Regions from separate parts of the Rhizobium sp. FG96 genome, predicted to be linked through region 1. Evidence: predicted binding sites of a transcription regulator. Region 1 holds the regulator's gene; the other holds the start of a gene.
The links. The regulator LexA, encoded in region 1, represses DNA repair genes until DNA is damaged. The targets are predictions, from matches to a motif close to TGTTCNNNNTGTGTTCNG.
Positions count from the first base shown of each region.

Region 2: a site for LexA is predicted at 3,664-3,681, ahead of uvrA (excinuclease ABC subunit UvrA). Genes of this name have one in related genera too.

Region 1 is NZ_JBMDIL010000021.1:56,342-64,103, reverse strand. Features, by position in the region: gene lpxB (lipid-A-disaccharide synthase) at 1-730, shown strand, start outside; gene gltA (citrate synthase) at 763-2,052, opposite strand; gene ACODR6_RS30385 (ComEC/Rec2 family competence protein) at 2,344-4,770, shown strand; gene lexA (transcriptional repressor LexA) at 4,751-5,464, opposite strand; gene ACODR6_RS30375 (VOC family protein) at 5,669-6,547, shown strand; gene kdsA (3-deoxy-8-phosphooctulonate synthase) at 6,544-7,389, shown strand; gene eno (phosphopyruvate hydratase) at 7,554-7,762, shown strand, end outside.
Region 2 is NZ_JBMDIL010000023.1:13,668-21,429, forward strand. Features, by position in the region: gene gyrA (DNA gyrase subunit A) at 1-2,072, opposite strand, end outside; gene ACODR6_RS31045 (MarC family protein) at 2,300-2,947, shown strand; gene ACODR6_RS31050 (single-stranded DNA-binding protein) at 2,997-3,551, opposite strand; gene uvrA (excinuclease ABC subunit UvrA) at 3,804-6,728, shown strand; gene ACODR6_RS31060 (GNAT family N-acetyltransferase) at 6,730-7,182, shown strand; gene ACODR6_RS31065 (DUF72 domain-containing protein) at 7,204-7,762, shown strand, end outside.

The DNA.
Region 1 (7,762 bases):
CTTCGAGCCTGAAGTCATGCAGCGCCTTGGCGGCCCGGCGACCACCTATGTCGGACACAGGCTGACTGCGGACGCAAATCTGCTGGCTGCGCGAAGCAGCCGCGCTGCCCGAGCCATCTCGCCGGAGCAAGGCAAGACGATCATGCTGCTGCCGGGCTCGCGCTCGACCGAGATATCGAAACTGATGCCCTTTTTCGAGGACGCGGCAAATGATCTCCTGACGCGCAATGGCGACATCCGCTTCGTCATGCCCACGGTGAGCCGCCGCGAGGCGCTGGTGCGCGAGTTGGTATCGCAGTGGAAAGTGCAGCCCGAAATCCTGATCGGCAGCGATGCCAAGTGGCGGGCCTTCGGCGAGGCCGATGCGGCGCTTGCTGCCTCCGGAACGGTGATCCTCGAGCTGGCGCTCGCCGGCGTGCCGACGGTCTCGACCTACAAGACCGACTGGATCATCTCGCTGATGACCTCGCGCATCAAGACCTGGACGGCGGCGATCCCGAACCTGATTGCCGATTACGCCGTGGTGCCCGAATATTTCAACGACAGCGTCCGTGGCGGAGCGCTTGCCCGCTGGATGGAGCGGCTGTCCGGCGACACCGCGCAGCGGCGCACCATGTTGGAAGGCTACGATCTCGTCTGGCAGCGAATGCAGACGGAAAAGCCGCCCGGAGAGAAGGCGGCGGAAATCGTTCTCGACATTCTGGACAAGAAAAAACCCGGTCATCGCTGACCGGGTTTTTTGTTTTCGGATTGTCCGGGCGCTTAGCGCTTGGAAACCGGAACGTAATCGCGCTGTGCTTCACCGATATAGAGCTGGCGCGGGCGGCCGATGCGCTGCTGCGGATCCTCGATCATTTCGTTCCACTGAGCGATCCAGCCGACGGTGCGGGCGAGAGCGAAGAGAACGGTGAACATGGTCGTGGGGAAGCCGAGAGCCTTCAGCGTGATACCCGAGTAGAAGTCGATGTTCGGGTAGAGCTTCTTCTCGATGAAATACTCGTCGGTGAGCGCGATGCGCTCAAGTTCCATCGCCACTTCGAGAAGCGGATCGTCCTTGATGCCGAGTTCGCCGAGAACTTCATGCGTCGTCTTCTGCATGATCTTGGCGCGCGGATCGTAGTTCTTGTAGACGCGGTGGCCAAAGCCCATCAGGCGGAACGGATCGTTCTTGTCCTTGGCGCGTGCGACATATTCGGGGATACGATCGACGGAGCCGATCTCCGACAGCATGTTGAGCGCTGCTTCGTTGGCGCCGCCGTGAGCAGGGCCCCAGAGGCAGGCAATGCCGGCCGCGATGCAGGCGAACGGATTTGCACCCGAAGAGCCGGCGAGACGAACGGTCGAGGTCGAAGCGTTCTGCTCGTGGTCCGCATGCAGGATGAAGATGCGGTCCATGGCGCGGGAGAGAACCGGGTTGACCGTGTATTCTTCGCAGGGAACGGCAAAGCACATGCGCAGGAAGTTCGACGCGTAATCGAGGTCGTTCTTCGGGTAAACGAAGGGCTGGCCGATGTGATACTTGTAGGCCATGGCGGCCAGCGTCGGCATCTTGGCGATCATGCGCAGCGAAGCGACCATGCGCTGGTGCGGATCGGTGATGTCGGTCGAGTCGTGGTAGAAGGCCGACAGGGCGCCGACACAGCCGCACATGACGGCCATCGGATGCGCATCACGGCGGAAGCCGGTGAAGAAGCGGCTCATCTGTTCGTGCACCATTGTGTGGTGCGTCACGCGATGGTCGAAGTCCTTCTTCTGAGCTGCCGTCGGCAGTTCGCCGTAAAGCAGCAGATAGCAGACTTCCAGGAAGTCGCCGTGCTCGGCCAGCTGCTCGATCGGATAGCCGCGGTGCAAGAGAACGCCCTCATCGCCATCGATGTAGGTGATCTTCGATTCACAGGATGCGGTCGAGGTGAAACCAGGATCGTACGTGAAGGAGCCGGTGTTTTTGTAGAGTGCGCCGATATCGATGACATCTGGCCCAATCGTTCCGCTCTTTACGGAAAGATTGGCGGACTTGTCGCCGATTTTGATTGTTGCGCTTTGATCCGTCATTCTGATCCTCCAAATTGGCGGCGGCGCCATAAAAGCGCCATAGGGTTAAGCGTCCGCTCAGATTGCTATATGATAGCGCGCCTAATGCCAAGTTACCGTGACGCCATTTTGTGCATCGCAGTATCAACTTTTAGGCACTCCTGCGATGCTGTAAACGCATAGCGGAAGCCGATGATTTATTTAGGCTTTTTGCACTCACGATTTTTTGCGTTTTTTCAATCGATTATTGTTGCTGAAACGCGCGCAGGGTTGCATCTTGGTTGTATTTTAATGGGTCGCAAGGCTCTTTACATGCCGGGGTTGAAAAGCAGCGAGATCAGCCTGGAACTTTCGGAGGATGCGGCCAAATTGCCGCATCTTGAGCCAGCGCGCGCCTATTCTGGCCTCTCGCCCGTGCCGATGCGGCACGTACCGGCCACGCTCAGCGCTTATCGACTCCGATCATCCATCAGGCGCGCGATAGGCGCCATCCCGAAATGCGCCAACGAAGAGCTCGCCTACGGTGGACGCATGCTCTTCGCGCCGGTTGCGCTCGGCTTTGGTGCCGTGGCGTGGTTTGCGGCCGGCACCAGCGTCTCGCCGATCATGCCACTTTTCTCCATGGTGGTACTGTTCACTCTGCTGATCTTCACCGATCGGGCGCGGGAGGGGATGCGCGTCGTGATCGCCGCATTGACGTTGGTCGCGGCAGGCGTCGCGACTGCGCAATTCGAAACCCGGAGAGCCGAGACCGTCCTTCTTGATTCCGCCGTGACGACGACGCTCACCGGGCGGGTCGAGCGCCGGGAAAGCGACGGCCGCGGCGGCTGGCGTTATCTGCTGTCATTGCGCGCAACCGAAAACCCGGTGGTGAAACGGCCGCCCGCCCGGGTGACTGTCATCGCCCGCGGCGCCAAGTCCGAATTCGAGACGGGAACCTGGGTGAAGGGCAGGGCGCGGCTGACGCCACCCTCCGGCCCGGCGCTCCCCGGTCTCAACGACTTCTCGTTCTCATCCTATTTCGATCGTGTCGGCGCCAATGGCTTTTTCTATGGGGCGCCAACGGCGGTGACGCCGGGGGCGGCAGACGAGCATTCGCTGACCGATAGCGTCTTCGAGTGGCTCTACCGGCTGAGAAGCGGCATCGGCGATCGCATCAGGGGCATTTTGCCCGGCGATACCGGCGCGTTCGCAGCCGCGCTCGTCACCGACGAGCGGCGGGCGATTTCGGCAGAAACTACGGAGGCACTCCGGCAATCAGGCCTCGCGCATATCATCGCCATATCGGGCCTCAACATGGCGCTGTCTGCCGGCATCTTCTTCGTTGGGTTCCGCACGCTGCTCAGCCTGTTTCCGTCTGTCGCCCAGGCCTATCCGGTCAAGAAGATCGCGGCCGCTGGAGCGCTTGCGGCCGTCACCGCCTATTTCCTGATTTCCGGCTTCGCAGTTTCCGCCGAGCGCGCCTTCATCATGATGGCGATCATGCTGACGGCGGTGTTCTTCGACCGGCCGTCGATCAGTTTGCGCAATGTGGCGCTCTCGGCACTGATCATCATCGCCATCTCGCCCTCAGAAATCATGGGGCCGAGCTTTCAGATGTCCTTTGCCGCGACGCTGGCGCTGGTCGCCGGCTATGCGCTCTGGAAGGAGCGGCCGGCGCGCGACAAGCCATTTGCGAAATTGCGCCTCGTCAGGTTCATGTCAGCCGCAGCCGGCTTTTTCGGTGGCATCCTGCTCACCTCCGTCATCGGCGGCTTCTCGACGGCACTGTTTTCGATCGAGCATTTTCACCGGCTGACGGCCTATGGCTTGCCTGCCAATCTCGCAGCCATGCCCGTCATCTCCTTCGTCATCATGCCGGCCGGGCTGTTTGCAATGCTCTTGATGCCGTTTGGGCTGGATGCCTGGGCCTGGCAGGTGGTCGGCTTCGGTCTCGATCTAGTGATCGCGATCGCCAAGACCGTCTCGTCCTGGGGCGGTGATATCGGCGTCGGCCGATTGCCTGCCTGGTATTTCCCGGCCGCGGTCGCGGGCTTCCTGTTATTGACCCTGCTGCGCACCCGGCTGAGGCATATAGGCACGGCAATCATGGTCCTATCGACGCTGACTGTTGTCACGCTTCCGGAAAAGCCGCCACCGAAGATCGTCATTGCTGAGGACGGCAGCATGGCGGGGATCGTCGGTTCCAGTGCAATCGCTACCAATCGCGAGCGCCCGCCGGGTTTCATCTTCGACCAGTGGAAACGGGCGCTAGTGCTGGACAGCCATCGCGAGCCGATCTTCATCACATCAGCATCGGTCCCCACCGCGCCGCCAGGCGAAAGGCTAAAGCTGACACCAGCGCAAGAGCAGGAAGCGCAGAGCGCCATTGCGGTGAACGCCAGGGAAGAGCGGTTTTCCTGCGCAAAGAAAGCCTGGTGCACGGCAAAGCTTGGAAACGGCTCGGTGCTGACGGTCATCGACAATGCCGCTTACCTCGGCCCCGCCTGCGATGCATCCGATATCGTTGTCACACCCGTGCGCCTGCGGCTTGAAAGCTGCCGCTCTGGCGCGCTGCTCTTCACCGGCGCTACTTTAAGAAAGACAGGCTCTGTCGAACTGCGCTTTGATGGAGGCGCTGCAGCGGTCACCGGATCCTTCGAGGATCTCGACCGCCCCTGGACCCGCCACCGCGCCTATGATTGGCGCAGCGGCACTTTTAACGGTGATGAGATCACCGTTAGTGATAGCGGCGGATAAGGCCGACAAGCTTGCCCTGAACCTTGACGCGATCAGGTCCAAAGATGCGGGTCTCGTAGGCCGGGTTGGCTGCTTCGAGCGCGATCGATGCGCCCTTGCGGCGGAAGCGCTTCAGCGTTGCTTCTTCATCGTCGACAAGGGCGACGACGATATCGCCGGCATTGGCGGTATTGGTATTGCGGATGATGACGGTGTCGCCGTCGAAGATGCCGGCCTCGATCATCGAGTCGCCCTTGACTTCAAGCGCATAGTGCTCACCGTTTCCGAGCATATCGGCGGGAACGGTGATGTCGTGGGTATTCTGCTGGATCGCGGAAATCGGCACACCGGCGGCGATGCGGCCCATGACGGGAACCGAGATCGAGCTGCTATTGTCTTCGTTCGCCGGCTTCGGCGGCGCAACGGGTTGCGGCTTGCCGAGGCTGCCTTCGATGACGCTCGGCGAGAAACCGCGGCGCGGCTGGATGCTGGGGCTGTAGGCCTCCGGCAGCTTGATGACTTCGAGTGCGCGGGCGCGGTTCGGTAGGCGGCGAATGAAGCCGCGCTCCTCGAGCGCCGTGATCAGGCGATGGATCCCGGACTTGGAGGCGAGGTCGAGCGCATCCTTCATTTCATCGAAGGACGGCGGTACGCCGGACTCCTTCATCCGCTCGTGAATGAAGAGGAGAAGCTCCTGTTGTTTGCGCGTCAGCATCGAAGTCTTTCCCCAGATTCGTGAAACAAAGCCAGAACGGACACTATATGTTCCATATGTGTTCCGCAAGTGCCTAAATATTGGTAAAACTTCCCATCATTTTTCGTCATTTTTGAAAGTTTCTTTGCCGGATTGGTTATCCGCGCTTGCGCTTTGCCCGGCGCGGCGTGCAAATCTCTGCCGGCTTCATCGGAGGGAACCGCCATGACGCATCCGCTCGATCATCTGGTACTGCCCGTCACCCATATCGATTTCGCCCGCGAGCGACTCGGCCGTCTAGGTTTCACCGTCGCCGCCAATGGCCGTCATCCGTTCGGAACGGAGAATGCCTGCGTCTTTCTCTCCGACAAGACCTATCTCGAGCCGCTCGGCATCGCGAGCCAGGGCGAGTGCGACGTGGCTGCCGCGAAAGGCAACAGCTTCATCGCCCGCGATCAGGCCTTCCGCTTCCGCTGCGGCGATGATGGCTTTTCGGCAGTCGTCTTCGGCACTGACGATGCCGATGCGGACAAGGCCGCCTATGATGGCGCGCAGCTGAGCGGCGGTGACATGGTGGAGTTCTCGCGCCCTATCGTCATGCCCGATGGAACGCAGGCGACCGGCGCCTTCAAGCTCGCCTTTGCCGCTGATCTCAGGGCGCCCGATGTCTTCTTTTTCGCCTGCCAGCGGATCAACGCCTTTCCGGCCGATCGCAAGGCGCTGGAGACTCATGCCAACGGCGTTCTCGGCATCGTCGAGATTGCAATGAGCGCAGACGAACCCGATGCCTTCGCGTCGCTGCTGCAGACGGCAAGCGGCGGCGTGGCGCCCAGTGAGGCCGCCTTCGGCCTTTCCTTCGCCCTCAGCAATGTCCGGATCGCTATCTATTCCGAAGAAGGGATGGAGGCCTATTTCGATGTCGAGCCGCTCGGCACCGATAACGGCCTGCGGGCGCGGGCAATCGTCTTTGCGGTCGCTGATCTGGCCGTGACAGCGGCGCATTTGGCTGCTAACGGGATCACCTACGTGAATACGAACAATCGTCTATTGGTGAAGCCGGCGCCGGGACAAGGCGCGATCTTCGCCTTCGAGGAGACCCAATGAGCAACACCAATGCAGAAGTCGCCGTCGGCGAAGGCGCTGGCCGCGTTACCTTTTCCAATGACGGCAAGCTGTCGATCATCGCTGGCCCCTGTCAGATGGAAAGCCGCGAACATGCCTTCATGATCGCCGGTGTTCTGAGCGAACTCTGCAAGAAGCTCGGCATCGGCCTCGTCTACAAGTCTTCCTTCGACAAGGCGAACCGCACTTCGCTTTCGGCGCAGCGCGGCATCGGCCTCGAAAAGTCGCTCGAAGTCTTCTCTGACCTGAAGAAAGAATTCGGCTTCCCGGTTCTGACCGATATCCATACCGAGGAGCAGTGTGCAGAGGTCGCAACCGTCGTCGACATCCTGCAAATCCCGGCCTTCCTCTCCCGCCAGACCGACCTTCTCGTTGCTGCGGCCAAGACCGGCCGCGCCGTCAACGTCAAGAAGGGGCAGTTCCTGGCGCCCTGGGACATGAAGAATGTTCTCGCCAAGCTGAACGAGACGGGCAACCCGAACATCCTGCTCTGCGAGCGCGGCGCTTCCTTCGGCTACAACACGCTGGTCTCCGACATGCGCTCGCTGCCGATCATGGCGGCCATGGGCGCGCCTGTGATCTTCGATGCCACGCATTCCGTGCAGCAGCCGGGCGGGCAGGGCGGATCTACCGGCGGCCAGCGCGAATTCGTCGAGACCTTGGCGCGTGCGGCCGTCGCCGTCGGCGTTGCCGGCGTCTTCGTCGAGACGCATCAAGATCCTGACAATGCGCCGTCGGATGGCCCTAACATGGTCTATCTGAAGGATATGCCGCGGCTTCTCGAAAAGCTTCTGGCCTTCGATGCGATCGCAAAGTCGGCCTGACATTCAAAAGGCTGACATGATCTTGTAATAGGCCACGCAGGTGGCCTGAAACGAAGGCATGTTAGGCGGCTCAAAAACGGCTGTGAAAACGCCATTGCAATCTGCGTGCCTTCGACTAAGACGATTTCAAACGATTTATCCACCCACCGAGCAGGAAGAAACCCATGACTGCAATTACCGATATCATCGCCCGCGAGATCCTCGATAGCCGTGGCAACCCCACCGTCGAAGTCGACGTCTATCTCGAAGATGGCAGCATGGGCCGTGCGGCTGTTCCGTCGGGCGCTTCGACCGGCGCGCATGAAGCCGTCGAAGTTCGCGATGGCGGAAAGCGCTATCTCGGCAAGGGTGTCGAAAAGGCTGTCGAAGCCGC
Region 2 (7,762 bases), on a different contig from region 1:
CAGGTCTCGACGGAGAGGATTTCATCGCCCTCCTCTTCCAGCTTCATGGCGATCTTGCCGTTGCGGTTCACCTGGACGAAATCCGACAACTTGTTGCGGCGAACGGTGCCGCGCGTCGTCGAGAACATCACGTCGAGGCTTTCCCAGCTGTCCTCATCCTCGGGCAGCGGCAGGATCGTCGTGATGCGTTCGCCGGGTGCCAGCGGCAGCATGTTGATGAGCGCCTTGCCGCGCGAGGTCGGCGTGCCGATCGGCAGGCGCCAGACCTTTTCCTTGTAGACGATACCGCGCGACGAGAAGAACAGAACGGGCGTATGTGTGTTGACCACAAATAGCCGGCTAACGAAATCTTCGTCGCGGGTGGTCATGCCGGAGCGGCCCTTGCCGCCGCGGCGCTGCGCACGGTAGGTCGTCAGCGGCACGCGCTTGATATAACCGAGATGCGAGACGGTCACGACCATGTCTTCACGGGCGATGAGGTCTTCATCGTCCATTTCGAGACCGCCATCGATGATCTCGGTGCGGCGCGGTGTGCCGAACTCGTCGCGAACGGCGCCCAGCTCTTCCTTGACGATGGTCATGATGCGAATGCGAGACGACAGAATATCGAGGTAATCCTTGATTTCTTCGCCGATTTTGTTGAGTTCGTCGCCGATTTCGTCGCGGCCGAGCGCCGTCAGACGGGCGAGACGCAGTTCGAGGATAGCGCGGGCCTGCTCTTCCGAGAGGTTATACGTCATGTCCTCGTTGATCCGGTGACGCGGATCGTCGATCAAACGGATCAGGCTTTCGACATCCGCTGCCGGCCAGCGGCGCGTCATCAGCTGTTCGCGTGCGGTCGCAGGATCCGGCGCCTGGCGGATGACGCGGATGACTTCGTCGATATTGGCAACCGAGATCGCCAGACCGACCAAGACGTGGGCGCGCTCACGCGCCTTGCGGAGAAGGAATTTCGTTCTCCGGCTAACGACTTCTTCGCGGAAGGCAACGAAGGCGCGGAGCATGTCGAGCAGGTTGAGCTGTTCCGGCTTGCCGCCGTTCAGTGCCACCATGTTGCAGCCGAAGGAGGTCTGCAGCGGCGTGTAACGGTAAAGCTGGTTCAGGATGACGTCGGCATTGGCGTCGCGCTTCAGCTCGACGACGACGCGGTAGCCCTGGCGGTCAGATTCGTCGCGCAGGTCGGAGATGCCCTCGATGCGCTTTTCGCGCACCAGCTCGGCCATCTTCTCGATCATCGTCGCCTTGTTCACCTGATAGGGGATTTCGGTGATGATGATCTGTTCGCGATCGCCGCGCATCGGCTCGATCGTGGCAACGCCGCGCATGACGACGGAACCGCGGCCCGTCTCATAGGCCGAGCGGATGCCGGAACGGCCGAGGATCTTGGCGCCGGTCGGGAAGTCCGGGCCCGGGATGATCTGCATCAGATCCGGCAGCTCAATCGCCGGATTGTCGATCAGCGCGATACAGCCGTCGATGACTTCGACGAGATTGTGCGGCGGGATGTTGGTCGCCATACCGACGGCGATGCCGCCTGCGCCGTTGACCAGCAGGTTCGGGAATTTCGCGGGCACCACCGACGGCTCGGAAAGCGTGCCGTCGTAGTTGTCGCGGAAATCGACCGTTTCCTTGTCGAGGTCGTCGAGCAGCGAATGCGCGGCCTTTTCCAGGCGGCATTCGGTGTAGCGTTCGGCCGCCGGCGGGTCACCGTCGACGGAGCCGAAATTGCCCTGGCCGTCGATCAGCGGCAGGCGAAGAGACCAGTCCTGCGCCATACGGGCGAGCGCATCGTAGATCGCCGAGTTGCCGTGCGGATGGTATTTACCCATCACGTCACCGGTTACGCGGGCGCATTTGACGTATTTCTTGTTCCAGTCGATGCCGAGCTCGGACATACCGTAAAGGATGCGCCGGTGGACGGGCTTCAGGCCGTCGCGCACGTCAGGAAGCGCGCGGCTGACGATAACGCTCATCGCGTAATCGAGATAGGACCGCTGCATTTCCTCCATGATGGAGATGGGCTCGATGCCTGGCGGGAGCTTCCCGCCGCCTGGGGGTGTTTGTTCAGTCAAAACAGATCACGATCTCTTTGTAGAATCACTGAAAGATTTATAGCGGAAAGCCCCGTTCCGCGCCAATTTGAGCGGGAGTTTTGAACAGGCTTTTACGGCGGAAAGGCGGCAATTCTGGCGTTTTTGCGCCGGGAGGAGGCCTACGCGAAAACAGGCGGTTTGCCAAACGCGGGCAGTCGCTCCACAATCGCGAAAACCTCGCCCTCATATGGTGTTTTGGAGACCGAATGGCAAGCACCGACCAACTGATCAATGCCTTCACCACCCTGCTCGTGACTATCGATCCGCCGGGGCTGGCGCCAATCTTTCTGGGGCTGACCGCTGGCATGAGCCGGCCCCAGCGCAAGCAGGTGGCGCTGCGCGGCTCGATGATCGCCTTCATCATCCTCGCGGTCTTCGCGCTGTTTGGTGCCGGTGTGCTCGGCGTGCTCGGCATATCCATGGGAGCCTTCCGCCTCGCTGGTGGCCTGCTGCTCTTCTGGATCGCCTTTGAAATGGTCTTCGAGAAGCGTCAGGACCGCAAGGAGAAGACCAGCGAAGTCGCCATCACCAAGGACCACATCCAGAATATCGCCGTCTTCCCGCTGGCGATCCCGCTGGTTGCCGGTCCGGGAGCGATCTCGGCGACGATCCTGCTCTCTGGTGCCTTCGCCTCGTCGATCGAGCGGGCGCAGCTGATCATCGTCATCGCCGCCAACCTGCTGATCACGCTAGGCGCCCTGCTGGTCGCCGACAGGCTCGACCGTTTCCTCGGCGCCACCGGCCGGGCGATCCTGACGCGGCTTCTCGGCGTCATCCTGGCGGCCCTGGCGGTGCAGTTCGTTGTCGATGGCGCCAAGGCGGCGCTCAATCTGATCAGCGCCACACCGGCCTAACAAAAACGGCGCCTCAAGGGGCGCCGTTTTCATTTGATCCGTCCGGTTCTCAGAATGGGATGTCGTCGTCGAGATCCCGCGAGAAGTTGCCGCCGCTACCGCCGCCACTGCTGCTGCCGCCACGGCCGCCGCCGGAAGACTGGGAGGGCGCGCCGTAGTCGTCGCCGTAGCCGCCACCGCCGCCACCATAATCGTTGTTGTTGCCACGGCCGCCGCCACCGCCGAAGCCGGAGCTTGCGCCGCCGCCGTCGCCACGGCCATCGAGCATCGTCAGCGTCGAGTTGAAGCCCTGCAGCACGACTTCCGTCGAGTAGCGGTCCTGACCCTGCTGGTCCTGCCACTTGCGGGTCTGCAGCGCGCCTTCGATATAGAGCTTGGCGCCCTTCTTGACGTATTGCTCGACAACCTTGCAGAGGCCTTCGTTGAAGACGACGACAGTGTGCCATTCGGTCTTTTCGCGGCGTTCGCCGGAATTGCGGTCGCGCCACTGCTCAGAGGTCGCGATACGCAGGTTGGCGATCGGACGGCCGTCCTGGGTCCTGCGGATTTCGGGGTCGGCGCCCACGTTTCCGATCAGAATTACCTTGTTTACGCTACCAGCCATGCTTTTCACCTTACCTGCCGCCCTGCCCGGCGGCGCTTGAAACAATCGGTGCACCTTAAACTATAGAGCCCTTGCGAGGCGCGTCCATCGGGCCGTCATCCACAAGGAATTTTGTTCTTTCTTTGTTCTACTTATTCACTATGATCCTGTCAACAGAATCGAAAACCTTCTCCTACCCCGGATTTGAGCCTCGACTCGCCCGCGAGCATCACTAAATAAGGGGCTTCATCCAAGAGACCAAAGCAGAAGACGATGAGCGAACTGAAGACGATTTCCATCCGCGGCGCGCGTGAGCATAATTTGAAGGGCATCGACCTCGATCTGCCGCGCAACAAGCTTATCGTGATGACGGGCCTTTCAGGGTCCGGCAAATCCTCGCTGGCATTCGATACGATCTATGCCGAGGGGCAGCGGCGTTATGTCGAAAGCCTCTCGGCCTATGCGCGCCAGTTCCTGGAAATGATGCAGAAGCCTGACGTCGACCAGATCGACGGCCTCTCGCCTGCCATCTCGATTGAGCAGAAGACGACGTCGCGCAATCCGCGCTCGACGGTCGGCACGGTCACCGAGATCTACGACTATATGCGTCTGCTCTTTGCGCGCGTCGGCGTTCCCTATTCGCCGGCCACCGGCCTGCCGATCGAGAGCCAGACGGTCAGCCAGATGGTGGACCGCGTGCTCGCCTTCGAAGAGGGCACGCGTCTTTATATTCTGGCGCCGCTCGTGCGCGGCCGCAAGGGCGAGTACAAGAAGGAACTCGCCGAGCTCATGAAAAAGGGCTTCCAGCGCGTCAAGGTGGACGGCCAGTTCTACGAGATCGCCGACGTTCCGGCCCTCGACAAGAAGTACAAGCATGACATCGACGTCGTCGTCGACCGTATCGTCGTGCGCGCCGACATGTCCTCTCGTTTGGCGGACAGCCTGGAGACCTCGCTGAAGCTCGCCGATGGCCTGGCGGTCGCCGAATTCGCCGACAAGCCGCTGCCGCCGGAGGAAACCGCTGCCGGCGGTTCGGCCAACAAGTCGCTGAACGAGACGCATGAGCGCGTGCTCTTTTCTGAAAAATTCGCCTGCCCGGTTTCCGGCTTCACCATTCCGGAGATCGAGCCGCGTCTCTTCTCGTTCAACAACCCGGCCGGCGCCTGCCCGACCTGCGACGGTCTCGGCGCGCAGCAGAAGATCGACGCCAACCTGATTATCCCGGAACCGGAACGGACGCTGCGCGACGGCGCGATCGCACCCTGGGCCAAGTCGTCTTCTCCTTATTACAATCAGACGCTAGAAGCGCTCGGCAAGCATTTCGGCTTCAAGCTCGGCAATCGATGGAGCGATCTTTCCGCCAAGGCCCAGGATGTGATCCTGAACGGCACCGAAGAGAAGATCGAATTCCACTATGCCGATGGCGCGCGCTCCTACACGACGCACAAGACCTTCGAAGGCATCATCACCAATCTTGAGCGCCGCTGGAAGGAGACGGATTCCGCCTGGGCGCGCGAGGAGATCGAGCGTTTCATGTCGGCGGCTCCCTGCCCGTCCTGCGCCGGTTACCGCCTGAAGCCCGAAGCGCTGGCCGTCAAGATCGACAAGCTGCATATCGGCGAAGTCACGCAGATGTCGATCCGCGTCGCCCGCGACTGGTTCGAAGTGCTGCCGTCGCATTTCACGGCGAAGCAGAACGAGATTGCCGTGCGCATTCTCAAGGAAATCCGCGACCGCCTGCGGTTCCTGAACGATGTCGGCCTCGAATATCTCAGCCTGTCTCGCAATTCAGGGACGCTGTCGGGTGGCGAGAGCCAGCGCATTCGCCTGGCATCGCAGATCGGCTCGGGCTTGACGGGCGTGCTCTATGTTCTCGACGAACCCTCGATCGGCCTCCACCAGCGCGACAATGCCCGCCTGCTCGACACGCTGAAGCACCTGCGCGACATCGGCAATACCGTGATCGTCGTCGAGCATGACGAGGACGCGATCCTAACGGCCGACGACGTGGTCGATATCGGCCCGGCCGCCGGCATTCACGGCGGCCAGGTTATCGCCCACGGCACGCCACAGGACATCATGGCGAACCCGAAGTCGCTGACCGGCAAATATCTCTCCGGCGAACTCGGCGTTCCCGTCCCCGATGAGCGGCGCAAGCCGAAGAAGGGCAAAGAGATCAAGGTCGTCGGCGCCCGGGGCAACAACCTCAAGAACGTCACCGCCTCGATCCCGCTCGGTGTCTTCACGGCAGTGACCGGCGTTTCCGGCGGCGGCAAGTCCACCTTCCTGATCGAGACGCTCTACAAGTCGGCAGCGCGCCGCGTCATGGGCGCGCGCGAAATCCCGGCCGATCACGACCGCATCGACGGCTTCGAGCATATCGACAAGGTGATCGATATCGACCAATCGCCGATCGGGCGCACGCCGCGCTCGAACCCGGCGACCTATACCGGCGCCTTCACGCCGATCCGCGATTGGTTCGCCGGCCTGCCGGAAGCCAAGGCGCGCGGCTATCAGCCGGGCCGCTTCTCGTTCAACGTCAAAGGCGGCCGCTGCGAGGCCTGCCAGGGCGACGGCGTCATCAAGATCGAGATGCACTTCCTGCCGGATGTCTACGTCACCTGCGACGTCTGCCACGGCAAGCGCTACAATCGCGAGACGCTCGACGTCACCTTCAAGGGCAAGTCGATCTCCGACGTGCTCGACATGACGGTCGAGGAAGGCGTCGAGTTCTTCGCTGCCGTCCCCGCGGTGCGCGACAAGCTGCAGTCGCTGTTCGATGTCGGCCTTGGCTATATCAAAGTCGGCCAGCAGGCGAACACGCTGTCGGGCGGCGAGGCGCAGCGCGTCAAGCTCGCCAAGGAACTGTCGAAGCGCTCGACCGGCCGCACGCTCTACATTCTCGACGAGCCGACGACCGGCCTGCACTTCCACGACGTCGCCAAGCTGCTGGAAATGCTGCACGAGCTGGTCAACCAGGGCAACTCCGTCGTCGTCATCGAGCACAATCTCGAAGTCATCAAGACAGCCGACTGGGTACTCGATTTCGGCCCCGAAGGCGGCGATGGCGGCGGCGAGATCGTTGCGACCGGCACGCCTGAGGCGATCGTCAAGGAGAAGCGCTCCTATACCGGCCACTTCCTGAAGGAGCTGCTGGAGCGGCGCCCGGTGAAGAAGACGGTCGCAGCGGCCGAGTGAGATGCTGAGACAGGCGGCCGCTGACGATCTTGAGACCGTGCGCCGCCTGACCATGGCGGCTTACGGCCCCTATGTCGCGGAATTCGGCGGCGAGCCGCTGCCGATGCGCGAAGATTACGCGCCGCGGATCGCCAATGGCGAGGTGTGGCTGCTCGATATCGATGGCGAGCCTGGCGGGCTCGCCGTTCTTGAACGCCATGCGGATCACACGATGCTGTTCAGCATCGCCGTGTCGCCTGATCATCATAGCCGCGGGATCGGCCGTACGATTCTCGGCTGGGTGGAAGACAAGACGCGCGAATGGGAGCTGCCGGAAGTCAGGCTCTACACCAATGCGCGGATGGAGAGGAATATCGCGATCTACCGCGCCTTCGGCTTTCAGGAAACGGGTCGACGGCCGAACCCCTACCGGCCAGGATGGGTGATCGTCGACATGGCAAAGCAAATCGCCTGAACGGGCAAAGGGAGGAAGAGAATGAGCAAATCCGGCACTATCCGCGTCGGTATCGGCGGCTGGACATTCGAGCCTTGGCGCAATCATTTCTTCCCCTCCGACCTGAAGCAGAAGGACGAGCTCAATTATGCCAGCCGCCAGCTGAAGGTCATCGAAGTCAACGGCACCTATTACAGCTCGCAGAAGCCGGAGACCTTCGCGAAATGGGGCGCGGATGTGCCCGATGGTTTCATCTTCTCGCTGAAGGCCAGCCGCTTCGTCACCAACCGCAAGGTTTTGGGCGAAGCCGGCGAATCCATGCAGCGGTTCCTGACGCAGGGACTGACGGAACTCGGCGACCGTCTCGGGCCGATCCTCTGGCAGTTCGCGCCGACCAAGAAGTTCGAGCCCGACGATTTCGAAGCGTTCCTGAAGCTGCTGCCGGACAAGCAGGATGGCCTACCGTTGCGCCATGTCGTCGAGGTCCGTCATGACAGTTTCAAGGTGCAGGATTTCGTCGCGCTGCTGGCCAAGTACGGCGTGGCGCCTGTCGTCGCCGAGCATTTCGATTATCCGATGATATCAGACGTCACCGCCGATT